2 regions of the Paenarthrobacter sp. 10L420 genome follow, and region 2 is predicted to be linked to the other one. Evidence: predicted binding sites of a transcription regulator. Region 2 holds the regulator's gene; the other holds the start of a gene.
What was found. The regulator HspR, encoded in region 2, represses chaperone genes until heat shock. The targets are predictions, from matches to a motif close to AAGTTGAGTCNNNNNGACTCAACTT.
Positions count from the first base shown of each region.

Region 1 (9,962 bases), on a different contig from region 2:
CATCCGACCAGCCTAGTGGTGGACACAGCTTCTGCGTTGGCATTGCGGCTTGCTAACGTCATATGTGGAAAACGTTGGGAATATGGCTGGAGGCACAGGAATGTTCGTCAAAGTGTGCGGCTTGAGCACGCCCGAATCCGTGCGGTCCGCCGTGGACGCCGGGGCGGACGCCGTCGGCTTCGTGCTGACGTCCAGCCCACGTGAGGTCAGTCCTGACCAGGTACATGTGCTACTGCCGCTGGTGCCCGCAGGTGTTGGTGCCGTGGCCGTGTTCCGGCACGAGCCCGCCTCCGACGCCGTTTCTGTTGCCCGCGCCGCCGGACTCACGTGGGTTCAACTGCACGGTACCCGGACTGCCGAGGACGTCAAAACAGTGCACGACGCCGGAATGCGGCTCATTCGGGCCGTCACCATGGGTGCCACCCCGGACGAGTTCAGCGATCTTGGCGAGGATCTGCTCTTGATCGATGCAGCCGTGCCAGGCTCGGGGGAGTCTTGGGACTACGCGTCCGTGCTGGCCAAGGGACTGGGCGACCGGGAGTGGTTGCTCGCGGGCGGTCTCGAACCCGGCAACGTCGCCTTTGCCGCCGCTGCGGCGGGTGCCTGGGGCGTGGACGTTTCCTCAGGTGTGGAATCGTCCCGGGGAGTGAAGGACCTGGCGAAGATCCGTGCCTTCGTGGAAGCCGCAAAGGCCTGACGTTCTCTCACATCCTGCCGCTTTTTTGGGCGTTCTTCTCTCAGGTCCTGCGGCTTTTTGGGCGTTCTTCTCTCACGTCCTGCCGTTTTTTGGGCGTTCCTGTCTCACGTCCTGCCGTTTTTGGCCCGACGTTCTCTCACGTCCTGCCGTGTTTGGCGCGTTCCTGTCTCACGTCCTGCCGGCGGGCACTCCCGATCGGTTCATGATGTGACAGAACATCGGGCAATTCGGGCGATGATGTGAGAGAGCATCCGACTTAGGAGTGGCACACCCTAGACTCGCTCACGACGACACGATTCACTGGAACACGCCACTGGACTTACGCACGGAACCAAAAACGGAACCAAAAACGGAACCAAAAACGGAACCAAGCTAACGGACCACACGAAATCAGGAGCCCAAGCAATGAGCACGGAACAGCACACCCTGACCATGATCCGCGAGTTCGACGCCCCGCGTGAGCGGATCTTCGACGCCTGGATGGACCCCGATCAGCTCACCAAGTGGTTCGGGCCCGTGGAAGTGGATGCGCCCCGCGACAAGATCATCGTGGAGCCGCGCGTGGGCGGAATCTGGCAGGTGGTCATGGCGTGGACGGACGACGACGGGGAGCAGGAAGCACCCATCGAAGCTGTCATCACGGAGCTGGATGCACCCGCGCTCCTCGTAGCAAGGGCAAAGGCTGCTCCGGATGCGGATCATGAGTACGAGGAAATGCACCTCGAATTCGAAGACCTCAACGGACGCACCCGGATGCATCTCACCCAGGGCCCCTTCGCATCGGAAGAATGGGTGGAAATGACACGGGATGGCTGGGGCACCTCGTTCGACAAGCTGGACGCGCTGCTGGACTGAGCTCCTCCAACACCGTCGTCAAACTCAGGGCCGATTCAGGGCAGACCCTGAGGCTTAATGTCTGTCCGGCAAGGGAGAATTGAGACTATGAAAACGCTGCTCAACATCATTTGGCTGGTCTTTGGTGGTTTCTGGTTGGCATTGGGCTATTTCGCAGCAGGCATTATCTGCTGCGTGCTCATTGTGACCATTCCTTGGGGCGTCGCTTCGTTCCGGATCGGCGCTTATTGTTTGTGGCCGTTTGGCCGGATGGTGGTGGAGAAGCCCGGCGGGACGGGTGTCTTCGCACTTCTCGGCAACGTGATTTGGCTGTTGGTTGCTGGTATCTGGATTGCGATCGGCCACGTGGTTACGGCTTTCGCAATGGCCATCACCATCATCGGTATCCCACTGGCTATCGCGAACCTGAAGCTGATCCCGGTATCGCTGATGCCTCTCGGCAAGCAGATTGTGCCGACCAACCAGCCGTTCGTCAGCACCTATCGCTAGCTCGCCGGTCTAATCGGTGGGGTGGACGCCCTGAAAAGCCCCATCCGTCAGCAAAGCAACCACCGAGCTGCCATCCAACTCGGCGGCAATTGCCACGTCTTCAGTGAAGCCCCCATCTATTAGTTCCCGCCCGCTGGAGCAGCCGCGCAGCACCGAGGCCAGCTTGGGCTCGGCGGCGTCGAAGGCCGCGGCCGCAGATCCGGCTTCAGGTGAGAAATTACGGCGCCCCGACCCTGCTAATCCGGCGATGAATGCTCCCGCTCCGAGCTCGTCCTCCAATGCTGGCCGCAGCGTGCCATTGGTCCACTTCTCACCTGCTGCGATCACAGCAATCACCGCATCAGGAGGCAATGTCGCATGGACCCAGTCGGCGGTCGCCGCGGCGTTGCGTAAGCACACAGCCACTACTTGTCGTGCGGAGTTGGCGAGCTCATGACTCAGCGTCGAGCCGTTGGGTGACGGCAGGACCACACGCTCAAGATGCGGCGCATGACGAAGGCTTGCCGGCGACAAACTCAGCCCTTCACCGCCACGCGGTCCGGCCAGCGCAGCCTGATGATGAGCGGCGAACTCACTCGCCGCAGCATCGCGCATCGGGTAGGGAAAAACGGCCGTCCCACGATCCACGGCGACGCTCACGCACGTCGTGAACGAAAGGACGTCAACCACAACAGCAAGGTCCGCCCGAGGCACTATGGCGCGGGCGCCGTCGAGCCCCCATTCGAACCGGACCGAGTACGGCAACTGACGCTGGGGCGCTCCCGGTTCGCTCATCCGAGTTCGGCGGTCAGGTTGCGGCGGGCTGCGTCAAGCCAGAGCGCCTTGGCCCGCTCACCATGGAAGAGAGGGTCCAGTGACAGCAGATGACGCACGACGGCGGCACGCCCCTTGGCGAAGTCGACGTCACTGATGTGGGCATAGTCTTCCCGGACGGCGGCCAGGTAGCGCGCGTAGGACTGTTCGTCGCCTCCGAGTACGGAGAGATCGGCATCGCAGAGGAGGGCTCCGGCATGGTCGCCGGGTTTGGGATTGTGTTCGGCGGTGAGCCGTACCAATCGGGCCACCTCGGCGACGTCTTCCGGGGCCAGACGCGCAGCAGTCAGTCGGTCCTCGGCAAGCCGCGCGGATTCTTCCTCGTCCTGCCCCGCGACACCTTCATAGACGGCGTCGTGGAACCAGGCCGCCAGCGTGACTGTGCGGGCAGGGAGGGCGGGTTCCGTCAAAACGTCCAGGGCTTCGAGAACGGCCAGCAAATGGGTCCGACTGTGGTACTTACGGCCGTCCTCGCCCCACCGTTCCAGTAGTTCCAAGCCGAGTTCCTCGTGCCCGGGGTAGGTGCTGTTCCATCGCTCCATCAGCGGAACGGTGAGGGCTTTGCTGCGATCGCGTGCTGGAATGCGAAGGCCGCTCGCGATGAGTTTCCGGACCAGGACCCTTGCCTCCACGGGAATGGCTCCAGCCGCTACGAGGTCGTTGTAGCGGCGTTCAGGAACGTCGTAGTGGTCGCCGTCGAACGCCCTTTCGGGGACTCCGGCCGCCTCGGCGAAAGCGTGAAGCTCGTCCAAGGACTTGTCTGATACCAGATGTGAAAACACGGTGCCGTGGGCGGGCCACAGGGGCGGATCGACATATACGGCCATTGGCAAAGTGTAAGCCAAACGATCCTTCCCAGTTACCGGTCGTCGGAGCGGCTACCGCCGAGCGTCCGCCCCGGAAGCACAGGCTTCACTGCCCGTGTGGTCACAGCAACTGGGAAGGAGCGTAGGAGTTCCTTGGCAACAGGTTACGGCTATGACTGCACGCCGGATAGAGTACGACGGCGGCCCGCACCGTTTGCCGCCCAGCGCACCAGCGGCGCTCTCGCTTGGAACTAGACAGTAACATTCCGTTTTGCGGAGCTATCACACAATAGAATCCGCAAATACGGACTTAGAATATTTTCATGCCGCAAATACGGATCTCCGAAGCAGCCCGGTTCCTTGGTGTCAGCGACGACACTGTGAGGCGGTGGACCGAGAACGGAACACTTACCGCCCGGAAGGACGCCGCGGGCCGACTCGCTGTGGATGGCTTGGAGCTCGCCAAGGTTGCCCGCGATCAGTCCCACCTTCCGGACGATCCCGCCCGTACAGGAAGCTCGGCCCGGAACCGCTTCGTCGGCCTGGTCACGGGCATTACCGCGGACAAGGTCATGGCACAGGTGGAGCTTCAATGTGGGCCGTTCCGTGTGGTGTCGTTGATGAGCAGTGAAGCCGTGCGCGAGCTTGGTCTGGAACTTGGGTCAGTGGCTACAGCGGTGGTGAAGGCAACAACTGTCATCATCGAAACGCCTCAGGGAAAGAGCGTCGTATGAGGAACACTCGCACGAAAGCCATGGCGCTCCTAGTCGCTTTGGCCGTGGCGGCCGGTACGGCGAGCTGTGCTTCAAACGCCACAGGCCCAGCGGCAACCGGGAATCAGCTGAACGGCAGCATCACCGTCTTCGCGGCAGCGTCCCTCAAAGCACCGTTCACTCAACTTGCCCAGGACTTCGAGTCCAAAAACCCCGGCACCAAAGTGAACCTTAGCTTCGCCGGTTCCTCAGACTTGGCAACGCAAATCACCCAGGGTGCACCAGCTGATGTGTTTGCCTCAGCCGATACCAAGAACATGACCAAGGTCTCGGACGCAAAACTCGTGGACGGCACCGCGACAAACTTTGCCACGAACTTACTGGAGATCGCTGTCCCGCCCAGCAACCCGGCGTCGATCTCTTCCTTCGCGGACCTGTCCAAGCCCGGCGTCAAAGTTGTGGTCTGTGCCAAACAGGTTCCTTGTGGTGCGGCCGCGGAGACGATAGAGAAGGCCTCCGGGACCACCTTGAGCCCGGTCAGCGAAGAGTCATCAGTCAGTGATGTGCTGGGCAAGGTCGTCTCGCAGGAAGCCGACGCCGGGCTGGTTTACGTGACGGACATCAAGGGTGCTGGGAGCAAGGTGAAGGGCATACCGTTTCCGGAGTCCGGCAAGGCCGTCAATACGTATCCGATCGCCACTGTGGGCACCAGCAAAAACAAGGACCTCGCCCGGGCCTTCATTGCCATGGTCACCGGCAGCGCGGGGCAGAAGGTCCTGGGCGACGCTGGCTTCGGCCCGTCGTAGGAACGCAATGAATCGAACTGGATACCACGGCATCCCACGGTGGATCTATGGAATCGCCGTTGTGGGCGGACTGCTGGTGATTCTTCCCCTGCTCGCGATGCTGGTGCGCGTGAACTGGTCCCAGTTCCTTCCGCTCATCACGTCGGAATCGTCGCTCGATGCGTTGGGCCTGAGCCTGAGGACGTCAGCAGCAAGCACCCTGTTGTGCATCGTGCTTGGTGTGCCGTTGGCCCTTGTCCTGGCCCGCGGGGAGTTTCCCGGGCAGAGGCTGCTGCGCTCCTTGGTGCTGTTGCCCCTCGTGCTGCCGCCCGTCGTCGGAGGTATCGCCCTGCTCTACACCTTCGGGCGGCAAGGTTTGCTGGGGAAGTCGCTCGAAATGGCCGGAATTCAGATCGCGTTCTCCACTACCGCCGTGGTGCTTGCACAAACATTCGTGGCCTTGCCGTTCTTGGTTGTCAGCCTCGAAGGCGCCCTGCGGACTGCGGGAAGCAAGTATGAGGCCGTGGCGGCGACCCTGGGCGCGCGGCCAACCACCGTCCTGCGCCGCGTCACACTGCCCTTGGTCCTGCCGGGGCTCGCGTCGGGCGCCGTTTTGTCCTTCGCGCGCAGCCTCGGGGAGTTTGGCGCTACCTTGACTTTCGCCGGCAGCTTGCAGGGCGTCACGCGCACACTGCCCCTGGAGATTTATCTTCAGCGCGAAACTGACGCTGACGCCGCCGTCGCACTGTCTCTGGTTTTGGTGGCGGTCGCCGCGGCAGTAGTGGGCCTGAGTTACGGTCGACGCCCCAGCAACACTGGTGCAAGCGCCCATGCGGACGTCCAGCCATGACGTTTGAACTGGAAGCGAGCCTTCCGTCCCGCAACTTCGACATGTCGCTTAAACTCTCCGATGGCGAAACGCTAGCCATTCTCGGTCCCAACGGCGCCGGAAAATCAACTCTTCTTGGGGTGATTTCGGGCCTGCTGCGGCCAGATTCCGGGAGTGCACAGATTGGCGGCCGGCAGCTTTTTGACCTCGACGGCGGCAATCACCAGTGGAACGCCCCGCACCTGCGCGGCACTGCGCTGCTCGCTCAGGAGGCACTGCTGTTTCCGCACCTGAACGTGCTGGACAACGTCGCCTTCGGGCCCCGCAGCAAGGGCAGATCCAAAGCCGCGGCCGGCGAAATCGCCCGGCTTTGGCTGACTGAGGTGGACGCCCTTCATCTGGAATCCCGCAAACCAGCAGAGCTATCCGGTGGCCAGGCACAGCGTGTGGCAGTTGCGAGGGCGCTCGCCACGGAGCCCGAGTTATTGCTCCTCGATGAGCCGATGTCGGCCCTGGATATCCATGCCGCACCACTGCTGCGCCGCGTCCTCAAACGGGTCCTGGATGGACGCAACGCCATCATCGTCACGCACGACGTCCTGGACGCCTACATGCTCGCCGATCGCGTCATTGTCGTGGAGAACGGGCGGATTTCCGAGGAAGGCCCAACCCGCCAAGTCCTCGAACGCCCTCGGAGCCACTTTGCGGCCGGGCTTGCAGGACTGAACCTCGTCAGCGGAATCATCTCCGAGCAGGGAATCACGACGCCGGATGGCCGGCTTTTCGCCGGACACCACGATCCGGAGTGGTCACCTGCACTCGGCCAGGCAGGCGTGGCGGCCTTCCCGCCGTCGGCCGTTTCCGTTTTTCTTGGCGAAGTGCACGGAAGCCCACGCAACTCCTTTCCTGTCACCGTCAGTGACTTGGAGCCGCACGGCGACCAGATCCGTGTCAGGGCGGGCGGACCGGGCGCGGGGGAGCGCGGCACGTTGTCCGCAGATATCACTCCTGCTGCCTCTGCCGATCTCGGCCTGGCACCGGGCGTGGACGTGCGGTTCGTCGTGAAGTCCGCGCTGGTCTGGATCTATCCGGCGTGAGGCCAGCCCCGACTGGTTGGGCAGTTACATGCCTGGAATGTCCAGGGCCTCGTAGACCTGGATGCTGGCTCCGGGCATCATCAGGTGCGGGTGGCCCTCCAGGAGAGCAAGGGCGCCGTCCATGTTTTCGGCCTGGAGGATGGTGTACCCCGCTACGCCTGTGTTGGTGTCGGAGACACCTGAGTTTGCCACTTCCTTACCTCCGCCCAGAGGCGTGCCAAGATCGATGATCCCGTCGCCGGCCTTGTTGGCCCAGTCCATCCAGACTTTCATGCCTTCGGCTGCTGACTCGGGGGAGGCTTCTTCCATTGCGGATTCGGCGGACTGGGGAGCGGTGTAAAGCGCCACGTACTTAGTCATGTCGTGTCCTTTCGATGTCATTTGGCGGTGAATCCGCCCGGTCACTGCCTGATCGTAGACCCCTGTTATTCACATAGCCATGGTTTCGTCTGGACAGGTGTTTCGCCGTGGGCAAACATGGAACACATGGGCCACAAAGCAAAGTTGAGCGTAGTAGACTCAACTTTGAAAGTATTGATCTTACTCCAGAAAGGGAGCTTTCGTTGGACGTCAAATTCACCACCAAAAGCCAGGAGGCCCTTTCTGCGGCCGCCATGAATGCCTCTACTGCCGGCAACCCGCAATTGGAGCCAGCACACCTGCTGAAGGCCCTCATGGACCAGCGCGAGGGCGTTGCTGTTGCACTCCTGCGCGCCACGGGTGCCGATCCTGATGCCGTGAGCGTTCAGGCCAGTTCGGCCATCAAGTCGCTGCCGTCCTCTTCGGGCAGCTCGGTCCAGCAAGCCCAGCTCTCCCGGCAGTCCATGCAGGCCATCCAGGCTGCCCAGAATGAGGCCGACAAACTCGGCGATTCCTTTGTCTCTACTGAGCACCTGCTCTTGGGGCTTTCGGCTGGCAGTGACACGGTTGGAAAGTTATTGCGCGACGCCGGTGCCTCCCACGAAGCACTGCTTGCCGCGCTGCCGGGTGTCCGGGGCGATCGAAAGGTCAACTCGCCGGATCCCGAAAATACGTTCCAGGCCTTGGAGAAGTTCGGCACGGACCTCACTGCTATTGCCCGCTCAGGGAAGCTGGACCCGGTCATTGGGCGTGACAGCGAAATCCGTCGCGTGGTTCAGGTCCTGAGCCGGCGCACCAAGAACAACCCGGTACTGATTGGTGAGCCTGGCGTAGGTAAGACCGCGGTAGTCGAGGGCCTCGCCCAACGCATGGTTGCCGGCGACGTCCCGGAGAGCCTCCGCGGCAAGACCCTCATTGCCTTGGACATGGCCTCCATGGTTGCGGGCGCCAAATACCGCGGTGAATTCGAGGAGCGGCTCAAAGCGGTTCTGGAGGAGATCAAGAACTCCAACGGCCAGATCGTCACATTCATCGATGAAATCCACACGGTAGTTGGAGCTGGCGCAACGGGCGACAGCGCGATGGATGCGGGCAACATGCTCAAGCCGATGCTGGCCCGCGGCGAGTTGCGGCTCATTGGTGCCACCACCCTGGACGAGTACCGCGAAAACATCGAGAAGGACCCTGCCTTGGAACGCCGCTTCCAGCAGGTTTACGTGGGCGAGCCGAGCGTCGAGGACACCATCGGCATTCTGCGCGGCCTCAAGGAACGGTACGAGGCCCACCACAAGGTGGCCATCGCCGACTCTGCCCTGGTGGCAGCTGCAACCCTGTCCAACCGGTACATCTCGGGCCGTCAGCTCCCGGACAAAGCGATCGACCTCGTGGACGAGGCCGCATCACGGCTTCGGATGGAGATTGACTCAGCGCCGGAGGAGATCGATCAACTCCGCCGTTCCGTCGATCGCCTCACCATGGAAGAACTGGCCCTGCAGGGCGAGACTGATCCTGCATCCGTTGAGCGGTTGGCTGCCCTTCGCGCTGACATGGCGGACAAGAAGGAAGCACTCAGGGCCCTCAACGCCCGTTGGGAAGCTGAGAAGGCCGGACTCAACCGGGTTGGTGACCTCAAAGCCAAGATCGACGAACTGAGGTCAGCCGCCGAAAAGTACCAGCGCGAAGGCGACCTCGAGTCGGCGTCGCGGATACTTTATGGCGAACTGCCCGCCCTCGAACGGGAGCTCAATGCGGCTGCCGAGGAGGAATCCGCCCGGGGCGACGCAAAGCCCGAACTCATGGTCGCAGAGGATGTGACAGCAGACGACATTGCGGAGGTTATCTCGGCGTGGACCGGCATTCCCGCTGGGCGCATGCTGCAGGGTGAATCTCAAAAGCTGCTGCATATGGAAGAGGAACTCGGTAAGCGCCTGATCGGCCAAACCAAGGCTGTACAGGCAGTTTCGGACGCCGTCCGCCGCGCGCGGGCGGGCATCAGCGACCCCAACCGCCCCACGGGCTCGTTCCTGTTCCTTGGCCCCACCGGCGTCGGCAAGACCGAGCTCGCAAAGGCCTTGGCCGACTTCCTCTTTGACGACGAACGGGCCATGATCCGGATCGACATGTCCGAGTACGGAGAGAAACACTCTGTCGCACGCTTGGTTGGTGCCCCTCCGGGATACGTCGGCTACGAGGAAGGTGGTCAGCTGACGGAAGCCGTGCGTCGCCGCCCGTACTCCGTTGTGCTGCTCGACGAGGTAGAGAAGGCCCACCCAGAGGTGTTTGACATCCTCCTGCAGGTTCTGGATGATGGCCGTCTCACAGATGGTCAAGGGCGGACGGTGGACTTCCGCAATACGATCCTGGTGCTGACGTCCAACTCCGGAAGCCAGTTCCTGGTGGACCCGTCCCTCGATGCCAAAGCCAAGCGTGATGCCGTCATGGCCGTGGTACAGGCCTCGTTCAAGCCGGAGTTCCTGAACCGTTTGGACGAGATCGTGCTGTTCGACCCCCTGTCCGT
Region 1 covers NZ_JBFTJK010000029.1:21,188-31,149, forward strand. The annotation lists gene AC1DD5_RS23860 (HutD/Ves family protein) at 1-3, opposite strand, end outside; gene AC1DD5_RS23865 (phosphoribosylanthranilate isomerase) at 101-697, shown strand; gene AC1DD5_RS23870 (SRPBCC family protein) at 1,103-1,552, shown strand; gene AC1DD5_RS23875 (YccF domain-containing protein) at 1,640-2,041, shown strand; gene AC1DD5_RS23880 (2-phosphosulfolactate phosphatase) at 2,051-2,815, opposite strand; gene AC1DD5_RS23885 (DUF4031 domain-containing protein) at 2,812-3,681, opposite strand; gene AC1DD5_RS23890 (TOBE domain-containing protein) at 3,984-4,394, shown strand; gene modA (molybdate ABC transporter substrate-binding protein) at 4,391-5,179, shown strand; gene AC1DD5_RS23900 (ABC transporter permease) at 5,187-6,008, shown strand; gene AC1DD5_RS23905 (sulfate/molybdate ABC transporter ATP-binding protein) at 6,005-7,084, shown strand; gene AC1DD5_RS23910 (YciI family protein) at 7,109-7,444, opposite strand; gene clpB (ATP-dependent chaperone ClpB) at 7,648-9,962, shown strand, end outside.
Region 1: clpB (ATP-dependent chaperone ClpB) is a predicted target of HspR. The motif match lies at 7,586-7,610, and genes of this name have one in related genera.

Region 2 (9,962 bases):
CGCAGTTGCTGGCGTCGGCGCAGGGCTTGTGCTCGCATGGCGAATGATGGTGCCTCCCGGGGAGCCTGTCCCTGCCAAACCGGCCGCGCAGACGGCCAAGCCGACCACGCCGAATGACCTCGCTGCTTCGCCTACGGATGTGCCACCGGAGACGTACTGAAGCTGGCCGGACGTACTGAAGCTGGCCGGATTTCTACCGGCTGGCCCGGTGCCGGGCTAGTCGGGCTTGCCCTCATCGTGTCGGCGAGTCCGTCTCCTGAGGACCATCCTGCTGAACAGTAAGTAGGCGCCTGTTCCAGCGAGCAGGAACCCGACCACACCCACAAGGACGAGTTGTGTGATGATCCCGGCAATGACCATCGCGAAACCGGCCAAAACTGCCAGGACACCAAAAACTGAGCGCGCCACTGCACCGCGGGGGCGCCCCGACTTCAGCTGGAGGTCCAAGTCAGGATCCGATGAAGCGAGATCCCGCTCAAGCTCTTCCAAACTCCTGCGTTCTTCATCCGACAACGACATCGGAATCTTCCCTCACTACACGAGCATGGGACGCTTTCCAGCGCCTACACGCCAACCACTAGCACGTGCCCTTCTTGCCGTGCCATGACTTTATTATCGTCCTTTTATGGCCACTATCCACAGCTAAAGCCAGCCCTACCCTGCGTTGGATGCCGGCACCGTCTCGTTGAGTACGCGCAGGGCGTTGAGCGTACGGGGATACCCAATGTACGGCAGCAATTGCGTGATGACGTCCAGCATCAGCCCGCGGCTGTTCCCTACGTTCAGATTCGCGAGAATGTGCCCCTTGACCTGTGGCTCGCAGCCGCCAAGGGAGACAAGCATGGACAACGTGAGGAGTTCACGCCTCGGAACATCAATGCCGGTGCGTGTCAGATAGTCGCCGAAGCAGTTCCCGGCAAGGTACTCCTGGAAGTGCATTTCATCAGCTGAAGCAGCTGCACGCATATCGTCGATGCGTTCTGCGCCTGCGATCTCCCTCTGGATAGCCAGACCTTTCTCCCCTCGGTCTTTCGGGGTAGTGGTGGACTGGCCTGAAACAGGTAGTTCCACGCCGTGCTCCTTGAGGATTTCATTGGTGGCGTGCAGGAAGTCGGAAACCTTGCCCATGCCGACGTAGGGGACGGCTTGGTAGACAAGTTCCTTCACCTCCACCGGGGTCACTCCCACCGTAAGCGCGGCTCCAAGCAAGGCACGGTAGTCACCCATTGCTTGTGACGCGATAAGAGCGGCGAGCTGAACCATGAGCCTCGTCCGTGTATCCAGTTTTCCGCGACTCAATACCTCGTCGAAAGCGAAGTTGTTGAAAATCTCGACGAGCTCGGGGTCTGTAACCGCCAAGGCTGGGAGCTGACCGGGGAAAAGTTCGTCGTGATTCCGTCGTGCCGTTTCGCTGGGTGCCATCGTGGGCCTCTCTTTCACTGATTCGTTAGGCGATGTCATTAGTGGTTCGGCGGATGAAAGCGCTGGCGATCGCCGTCACCAAGAGAAGCAGCGCAGCGATCAGCAGGCTCACTTGCAGACCGGGCACAAATCCGGCGGGGCCTGCGAGAAGCGCGCCGAAGACCGCAACTCCCACGGCTCCGCCAAGTTGCCGAAAGGTATTGAAGACCGCACTGGCCGTACCCGATCGGTGAGCCGGGACGCTATCCAGAACGTGCGCCGTCACGGGAGGCATGGCCAACGCTCCACCCACCCCAATCGGCACGAGCAATATGGTCACTGCCATCAACGATCCCAAAGGAACTGCCAGAAGCATTCCCAGAAGACCGACGACCATCAGCAGCTGCCCAATCATTGCCGGAACCCTTGGTCCAAACCTCGCGGCCATGCGCCCCGCAGCGACATTGCTGACGGCGATGAGGACGGAGGCGGGAAGAAAAGCCATTCCAGCAAGCAAAGGGGACAGGCCTAGATGTTGTTGAAGGAACAGGCTGATGACGAACACCATTCCGTACCAACCAACCATGAAGCTGAAACCCACCGCCAGGGCGATTCGCAGCCCAGACGACTGGAACAGGTCCAAAGGCATCATGGGATGTTGGCCCCGGGCCTGGGCCAGGAGGAAAACGGTGATCGCAAGGACTGCGCCGCCCAGGGAAAGCATGACCCCAGGGTCCGCGAACCCAAGAACCCCTCCTTCGATGAGCCCGAAAATGAGGGCCGCTACGCCAATGAGCGCGGCTATCTGTCCCAACCAGTCGAACGTTGCCGGCCGCACCGGTGACACAGGAACCTTGACCAGCAATGCGACGGCGACGATGCCCACTGGGACATTGATCACGAAGACGAGGCGCCAGTCCACGGTTGTGAGCAAACCGCCCAGTGCTGGTCCGGCTGCAGCTGCTACCGCTCCCCCAAGCGCCCAGACGCCAATGGCCCGCGCGCGTTGGGTTGCACCCGGGAACGCCTCCCGGATCAGTGCCATTGACGGCGGCAACATCAGTGAGGCTGCGGCACCCTGAACAAACCTGGCGACGATCAACACCCACAGAGCTGGGGCGACGGCGCAGGCAGCCGAGGCCAGCCCGAAGAGCACCAGCCCGAGCGTAAAGGCCCTTTTAGCGCCGATGCGGTCAGAAAGGTTGCCGGCAAACAGCAACAAGGACGCAAACATCAGCGTGTAGCCGTCCACGATCCACTGTTGCCCGGCGGTGCCCCCACCAAGTTGCGAACCGATCGTAGCCAACGCAACATTGACGATTAGTGCATCAAGGGTGATCACGAAGAACCCGAGCATCGATACGGCAAGCGCGAATCGGCGGGAGGTGGAAGTCTTCGGGGGCAAAGCCCTGATTTGGCTGGGATTGCTGGTTGAGGTCACGTATCAATGACACTCCTTTTGGTGGCGGCGCGGGAGTGTCCGCTGTTACGGGTTCTGGCAGTACCTCCTTTGCGTGCGGGAGCATACTGGGGACATGACCGAGAACGATGAGTTCCTTGCTTGGGTCAGGACCACGCTTTATCACGCTGAGGTGGCCCTCCTCAACGGAGACTCCGCTCCGCGTCGGGCAATTTGGTCCAGCCACGAGCCCGTAAGCGTCCTGGGCGCCTGGCGCAACGCCGTCGGGCAGGAAGAAGTCGGCCGGCTTTTCACAGATCTGGCCAACAGGTTCTCCGACTGCACTGCCTACTCATTCGAGCTGCAGGCCTACGACGTCGTTGGCGACATGGCCTACACCGTTGGTTTGGAGCGATCCTCAATCTCGGTCACCGGGCAGCAGGCGAGCCAGGTTCTGAGGGCCACTCAGGTCTACCGCCGCGAGGATGGCGAGTGGAAGGTTGCGCACCGGCATGCCGACACGGTCGTGGAGTGAGATGACCTACTGCTCTGGCCGCGGCCTCCACACCACAACGGCTTGCGACCTCGCACGGGGACGTTGACCGCGGGCCAGACTGACGACGTCGCCCGCTGCTCCGGCCGCGAAAATACGCGTGTCCAACGGGCTACGGCGGCGGGTAAGTTCTTCTGTGAGCTCAGCGACTCGGTACTGCAACGCCGCTACCTGGTTTTCAAGGTCCAGGATGCGCCTGATGCCTTCGAGTGAGACGCCGGACTGGGAGAGGCGCTGGACCTCCCGCAGCTTATCGACGTCGTTCTGGGAGTACCGCCGGGACTTCCCGGGGGCACGGCTGGGCGAGACAATGCCCAGACGATCGTACTGGCGCAACGTCTGCGGATGCATGTCGGCAAGCTCCGCGGCGACGGAGATGACAAAGATCGGCTGGTTGACGTCGATTGCCATGACCGTCTCCTTATAACCGGGCCTTCGCGGCCAGATCGTGACGCGGGTTGGCGTCGGTGGTCGCGGCAGCAAATGCCTTCACGGCCTCCTCCGCTTCCTTGTTCAGGTTCTGGGGGACGGCGACGTCGATAGTCACCAGCAGGTCACCGGTCGCCTTGGACGTTTTCACGCCGCGGCCCTTGACCCGGAGGGTGCGACCGGACGGCGTCCCGGCCGGGACGCGTACCTTCACGGTGTCGCCGTCGATCGTTGGAACATCGATAGTCGCGCCGAGCGCAGCTTCTGCGAAGGTGACGGGCACGTGGATGCGGATGTTGTCGCCGTCGCGCTGAAAAAACTCGTGGGGCTTCACATTCACGGTGATGATGAGGTCACCGTTTCCGGCGGGACCAACGTTGCCCTTGCCCCGTTGCCGCACCTTCTGCCCGTCCTTGATGCCCGCGGGAATCTTGACGTCGATCACGTGGCCGTTGCTTTCACGCAGGCTCACAGTAGTGCCCTTGATGGAACCGGCAAACGAGATGGACGTCGTCGCAGTGCGATCCGAGCCCTTCTGCGGGGCCCGCTGGAACCCGGTCTGGCCACCACCGAAGCCACCCCCAAACAAGTCAGCAAACTCCGGAGGGATACCACCGGCACCCGAAGGCTGTCGCCCGCCGCCACCAAACAAACCACCGAACAGGTCCTCGAACCCACCGTTGGCGCCAGCACCACCACGCCCGGCGCCGGCACCCGGAGCGAACCGGGCACCACCCATGGCACGGATAGCGTCGTACTGCTGCCGGTCCTCAGGGTTGGACAACACCGAGTAGGCCTCGGAAATGTCCTTGAACTTCTTCTCCGCAGCTGCATTCCCCGAGTTCGTATCAGGGTGATGCTCGCGGGCTAGCTTGCGGTAAGCCTTCTTAATATCCGCGTCGGACGCGTCCTTGGCAATACCAAGGATCGCGTAAAAATCCTTTTCAACCCAGTCCTGGCTGGCCAAGAGCGTTTCCTTTCAAATCAATAAACAAGCACCTGCGTCCACCCACCTTAGGCGAGTCGACCGCCGAGCCGTAGCGGATGAGGGGGCCCGGGAGTGGCATCGGGCCTGCCGAAGCCGGGTGGCCAAGGATCGCAGATCCTCGGTCACCCGGCGAAGGGGCGGGGCCCCCTCATCCGCGAAGGCGGAAGGTGACTACGCCGGTACAGCCACGATCACTTGGGCCGCGCGCAGGACACGCTCGCCGGAACGGTATCCCGAGCGCAGCACCTGGCTGACCGTGTCCACGTCGATGTCCTCGCCGGGCTGCTGGATGAGTGCTTCGTGGATGGTGGGGTCGAATTCGACACCTGTTTCCGCGATGCGTTCCAGTCCGTACGTCTTCAGCGCGTTCTCCAGTTTGGTGGCGATGGCGGCGAAGGGGCCGTCTTCGAGGTCACCGTGCTGGCGGGCGGCGTCGACGTCGTCCAGCACCGGGAGCAGGGAGTTCAGGACGCCGATGACGGCCATCTCCCCTGCTACGGCGCGGTCGCGTTCGACGCGCTTGCGGTAGTTGACATACTCAGCCTGAAGGCGAAGGAGGTCATTTCGGAGCTCCGCTGCCTGGGCTTCAGCCGCGGCGCCGGAGGCTACCGACTCCTCGGCCGGGACCTCTACCCCGTTGAGGATTTCCTCAGCCTGGGAGAGAGCGTCACCTTCCGTGGGGGCGGTGTTGCCTTCGGTGGGAGCAGCAGCTTCGCCTTCGGGGTGGCGGGCAGCCCCGGTTTCCGGGTCAACCTTGCGGTTGTCCCGAATTACGGGCTTGCGGGGCTCGTTTCCTTCAGAGTGCTCTGCTTCGTTGCCGTGGTGGGGCATGGCTACTTCTTCGCTTCGTCTTCGTCGATGATTTCAGCGTCGACGATGTCTTCGTCGGACGCACCGGAACCAGCGCCGCCGGCCGGAGCACCTTCAGCACCGGCACCCGGAGCGTCTGCTGCGGCTGCCTGCGAGTAGATGGCTTCGCCGAGCTTGGTCTGAGAAGCCTGGAGCTTCTCGAAGGCCGTCTTCACAGCGGCGTCGTCGGTGCCTTCCAGCGCGGACTTGAGGGCGTCGACGTCGGCCTTGACCTCGGTCTTGACCTCTTCCGGCAGCTTGTCGTCGTTGTCGGCGATCAGCTTGTCCACAGAGTAGGCGAGCTGCTCGGCGGAGTTACGGGTGTCTGTAGCTTCGCGGCGGGCCTTGTCCTCTGCGGCGTGCTCCTCGGCTTCACGGACCATGCGGTCGATGTCTTCCTTGGAGAGCGCCGTACCACCAGTGATGGTCATGGACTGTTCCTTGCCGGTGCCCTTGTCCTTGGCGGACACGTGGACGATGCCGTTGGCGTCGATGTCGAAGGTGACCTCGACCTGCGGGACGCCGCGGGGTGCCGGAGCGATGCCGGTCAGTTCGAACGTGCCCAGCGGCTTGTTGTCGCGGGTGAATTCACGCTCGCCCTGGAAGACCTGGATGGCCACGGACGGCTGGTTGTCATCTGCCGTGGTGAAGGTCTCGGAACGCTTGGTGGGGATAGCCGTGTTGCGCTCGATGAGGTGCGTCATGACGCCACCCTTGGTTTCGATGCCGAGGGACAGCGGCGTGACGTCGATGAGGAGGACGTCCTTGCGCTCACCCTTCAGGACACCGGCCTGGAGTGCAGCACCGACGGCTACAACTTCGTCCGGGTTGACGCCCTTGTTGGGCTCCTTGCCGCCAGCAAGTTCCTTGACCAGCTCAGAGACAGCGGGCATACGGGTGGAGCCACCGACGAGCACGATGTGATCGATGTCGGAGACCTTGATGCCGGCTTCAGCGATGACGTCGTGGAACGGCTTCTTGGTGCGGTCCAGCAGGTCCTTGGTGAGGTCCTGGAACTTGGCGCGGGTCAGCTGCTCGTCCAGGTGGACCGGGCCGTCGGGGGTGACGGACAGGTACTGGAGGGAGATGTTGGTGCTGGTGGAGGAAGAGAGTTCCTTCTTTGCCTGCTCTGAAGCTTCGCGGAGACGCTGGAGGGCGATCTTGTCCTTGGAGAGATCGATGCCCTTGATCTTGAGCTGGTTCAGCAGCCATTCGACGACGCGGTTGTCCCAGTCGTCGCCACCGAGGCGGTTGTCACCTGCGGTTGCGCGGACCTGGATGGTGGAGAAGTTGTCTTCGTCCTTGCCGACTTCGAGAAGGGAGACGTCGAAGGTACCGCCACCGAGGTCGAAGACCAGGATGAGTTCGTCTTCCTTGCCCTTGTCCAGACCGTAAGCCAGTGCAGCCGCGGTGGGCTCGTTGACGATGCGGAGGACGTTGAGGCCTGCGATTTCGCCGGCTTCCTTGGTGGACTGGCGCTCGGCGTCGTTGAAGTATGCCGGAACGGTGATGACGGCGTCGGTGACCTTTTCACCCAAGTAGCTCTCGGCGTCGTTCTTGAGCTTCATGAGGATACGCGCGGAGATTTCCTGCGGCGTGTACTTCTTGTCATCGATGGCGACAGACCAGTCGGTGCCCATGTGGCGCTTGACGGAAGCGATGGTGCGGTCGATGTTGTTGACGGCCTGGCGCTTGGCGATCTCGCCAACCAGGACTTCGCCAGACTTCGAGAACGCAACGACCGACGGCGTGGTGCGGCCGCCTTCTGCGTTGGCGATGACGGTGGGCTCGCCACCTTCAAGGACAGAGACCACGGAGTTAGTGGTTCCGAGGTCGATACCTACTGCACGTGACATATCTTGTTTCCTTTCAATGGCCGATGTTCGAGATTGCCCCCGGCACCGGTCCGCTGGGCGGTTGGGTTATCGGGAGCCCACTCAACAATCGGCTAGTTGAGCGTTCTGCACTCAACTGTACTCAGCCTCGTTTCAATGTCAATCCAAAGTTGAGTCAAGTACGCTCAACTTTGGCTTTGGTGCCGAAATTTCCCCCAGAAGTACACGGTTCAGGGGCTGGTTTCGCCCTGCGTGAACTGGCAGACTTGCGCGATGGAGCTCGCGGGATTCGTGCCGCGCTATAGCCTGCGGAGAAGCGTGGAGACACAGAACGGAGGCTCGCTATGGTCCGGAGACACCCATTTCTTGTGCTGGCCATCTTCTTAAGCTTGAGCTGGTTCGTTCTGGTTGGGTTCCTGGACCGCGGACTCCTGAACCACAATGCTGGGGGCATTTCCGGGCTCTGCCTCGGCGAATATCTTCCCGCCGGAACCATCCATAACCCCGAGGGCTCACCCGTACCACCCCGGGGAGAGTATGCCTTCCTGCCTTTGGGGATCGAGTGCACTTTCACGATGACTGACGGCACTCATCAGCAGTCCGTCCACCCGCGAATTATGCAGATCATTCTTGGTGCATTGCCCGCGGCCGCGGTTCTGGCATGGGGAGTGGCTAGGGCTTCAGCGTCAATTCGCAGGAGTAGGGCTGCCTGACGACGCGCAAACTGCCCAGCGTCACTCCGGCGGGCGGGCGACACGAATATCCGGGTGTCCCTGGCGAATGTGGGTGGCGCCAGGGGTTTGGGTGGCGCTAGCCGTTTGTGCGGCGCTGGCCGGCGGCGACTCCGGTTTGTACACCCACGCCACGAGCACCACGGAAATGATCATCAGCAAGAACCAGGCAAGGAGCTTCTCGATCGAGACCGCCTGCCAGCCATTCACCTGGTTGGGGTAGAGCCAAGCGTGGGACCACGTGCCGATGTTCTCGGCGAACCAAATGAACAGCGCCACCAACAGGAAAGACACCAGGATAGGCATCCGGAAGCGCTTACGGAATACCCGGAAGTGCATCACGCACCGCCCGTAGACAAGCACGACGGCGGCAAGAAGCACCCAGCGCGCGTCGAAGACGTAGTGGTGCGAGAAGAAATTAATGTAGATCCCGGCCGCCACTAGGGCAGTGATCCACCGCCAGGGGTAGTGGTCGAAGTGGAGGTCAAATAGCCGGAAGACGCGCACCATGTACGAGCCAACGGCCGCATACATGAAGCCACTGAACAGCGGAACAGCACCGATCCGGAGGAAGCCCTCGGCCTCGTAAGACCACGAGCCCACGTCCGTCTTGAACAGCTCCATGACTGTTCCCACTGCATGGAACAGCAGGATCACCCGCAACTCGCGCAGTGTTTCCAGCTTGAAGCTGATCATCAGGATCTGAATGACGACTGCGGCGATGGTCAGGAAGTCATTCCGGGCCAAGCCGGCGTCGTCCGGATACCAGAGGCGGGCTGCGATGATCACCGCGAGCAGTGCTGCACCAAAGACGCAAGCCCACGCCTGCTTCAGTCCGAACACCACGAACTCGGTCAGCCGCATGCGGAGTCGGCCGCCGTGGGCGTGCTGCAGATAGCGATGCGCAAGGTCATCGATGGCTTGCTCCACCGAGGTCGAATTACGCATTCCTTGACCTGCCCCTCGTCCTGGAAGGGGTGGTTTCCAGCCGACCCAGGTAGTAATCCCTGGGCCAGTGCCGTATCCCCTGCGGGAGCCGGGGATAGACTCGTCCGAGCCACCGCATGGTCCGCTCGAAGCGACGGCTATCGCGGGGAGTCCACTCCAAGCCGAAGCCGTCGCGCAGATGGTCCGGAAGCAGGCCAGCCGTCAAGAAGCGGGCAAGCGGCATCGTCAGGCGTAAGAGTGCAGGCCCACCTGCCGGATACAGCAGATCCTTGGCTATCTTGCGGGCTTTTTCATCAGGTCGAAGCACGTCCACGTGCGAAGACCAATACCCAGCGAAGGCCCCACGATCGGGCGGCCACATGTTCGCCGGAAGCTGCAGCGCCGTCCCAATGCGCGCATAGTCGCGGTACATGCGGTCGGCGGTCTCGTCGTCGAGCGGTCCATGCACTTGCTCGTAAACGGTGACGGCGGTGTCGTACAGAGTGGCGACAACCCAAAGCTGGGACTCGGGGTCGAAAGCGTTGTAGCCCTTTGTTGCATCATCAGGGTTCCGGCGCACCGGAGCGTGGGCGCGGTTAACGGCGCGGCGAACCGCGGCGACTTGCTCCTCCGTGCCATAAACAATCGCATAAACGTAAGTCAGCGTCGCCCGAAGACGGTCCTGCGGCCGTTGGGAAAAGTCGCTGTGATCGGCGACTCCGTGACCCACCCTGGGGTCCGCAATCTGAAGGAGGATGGCACGCCCGGCTCCGGCGAGCAATATGCCCTCCGCGCCGATATCAGCAAGCCCTCGAACCATCTTGATACTTTACCGTCTGCTGCTCGTCAC
Region 2 covers NZ_JBFTJK010000009.1:23,074-33,035, forward strand. The annotation lists gene AC1DD5_RS14415 (hypothetical protein) at 1-160, shown strand, start outside; gene AC1DD5_RS14420 (DUF3040 domain-containing protein) at 217-519, opposite strand; gene AC1DD5_RS14425 (carboxymuconolactone decarboxylase family protein) at 655-1,422, opposite strand; gene AC1DD5_RS14430 (MFS transporter) at 1,448-2,842, opposite strand; gene AC1DD5_RS14435 (nuclear transport factor 2 family protein) at 2,937-3,335, shown strand; gene AC1DD5_RS14440 (heat shock protein transcriptional repressor HspR) at 3,342-3,764, opposite strand; gene AC1DD5_RS14445 (DnaJ C-terminal domain-containing protein) at 3,775-4,749, opposite strand; gene AC1DD5_RS14450 (nucleotide exchange factor GrpE) at 4,942-5,601, opposite strand; gene dnaK (molecular chaperone DnaK) at 5,604-7,475, opposite strand; gene AC1DD5_RS14460 (hypothetical protein) at 7,844-8,167, shown strand; gene AC1DD5_RS14465 (DUF817 domain-containing protein) at 8,189-9,133, opposite strand; gene AC1DD5_RS14470 (oxygenase MpaB family protein) at 9,126-9,932, opposite strand.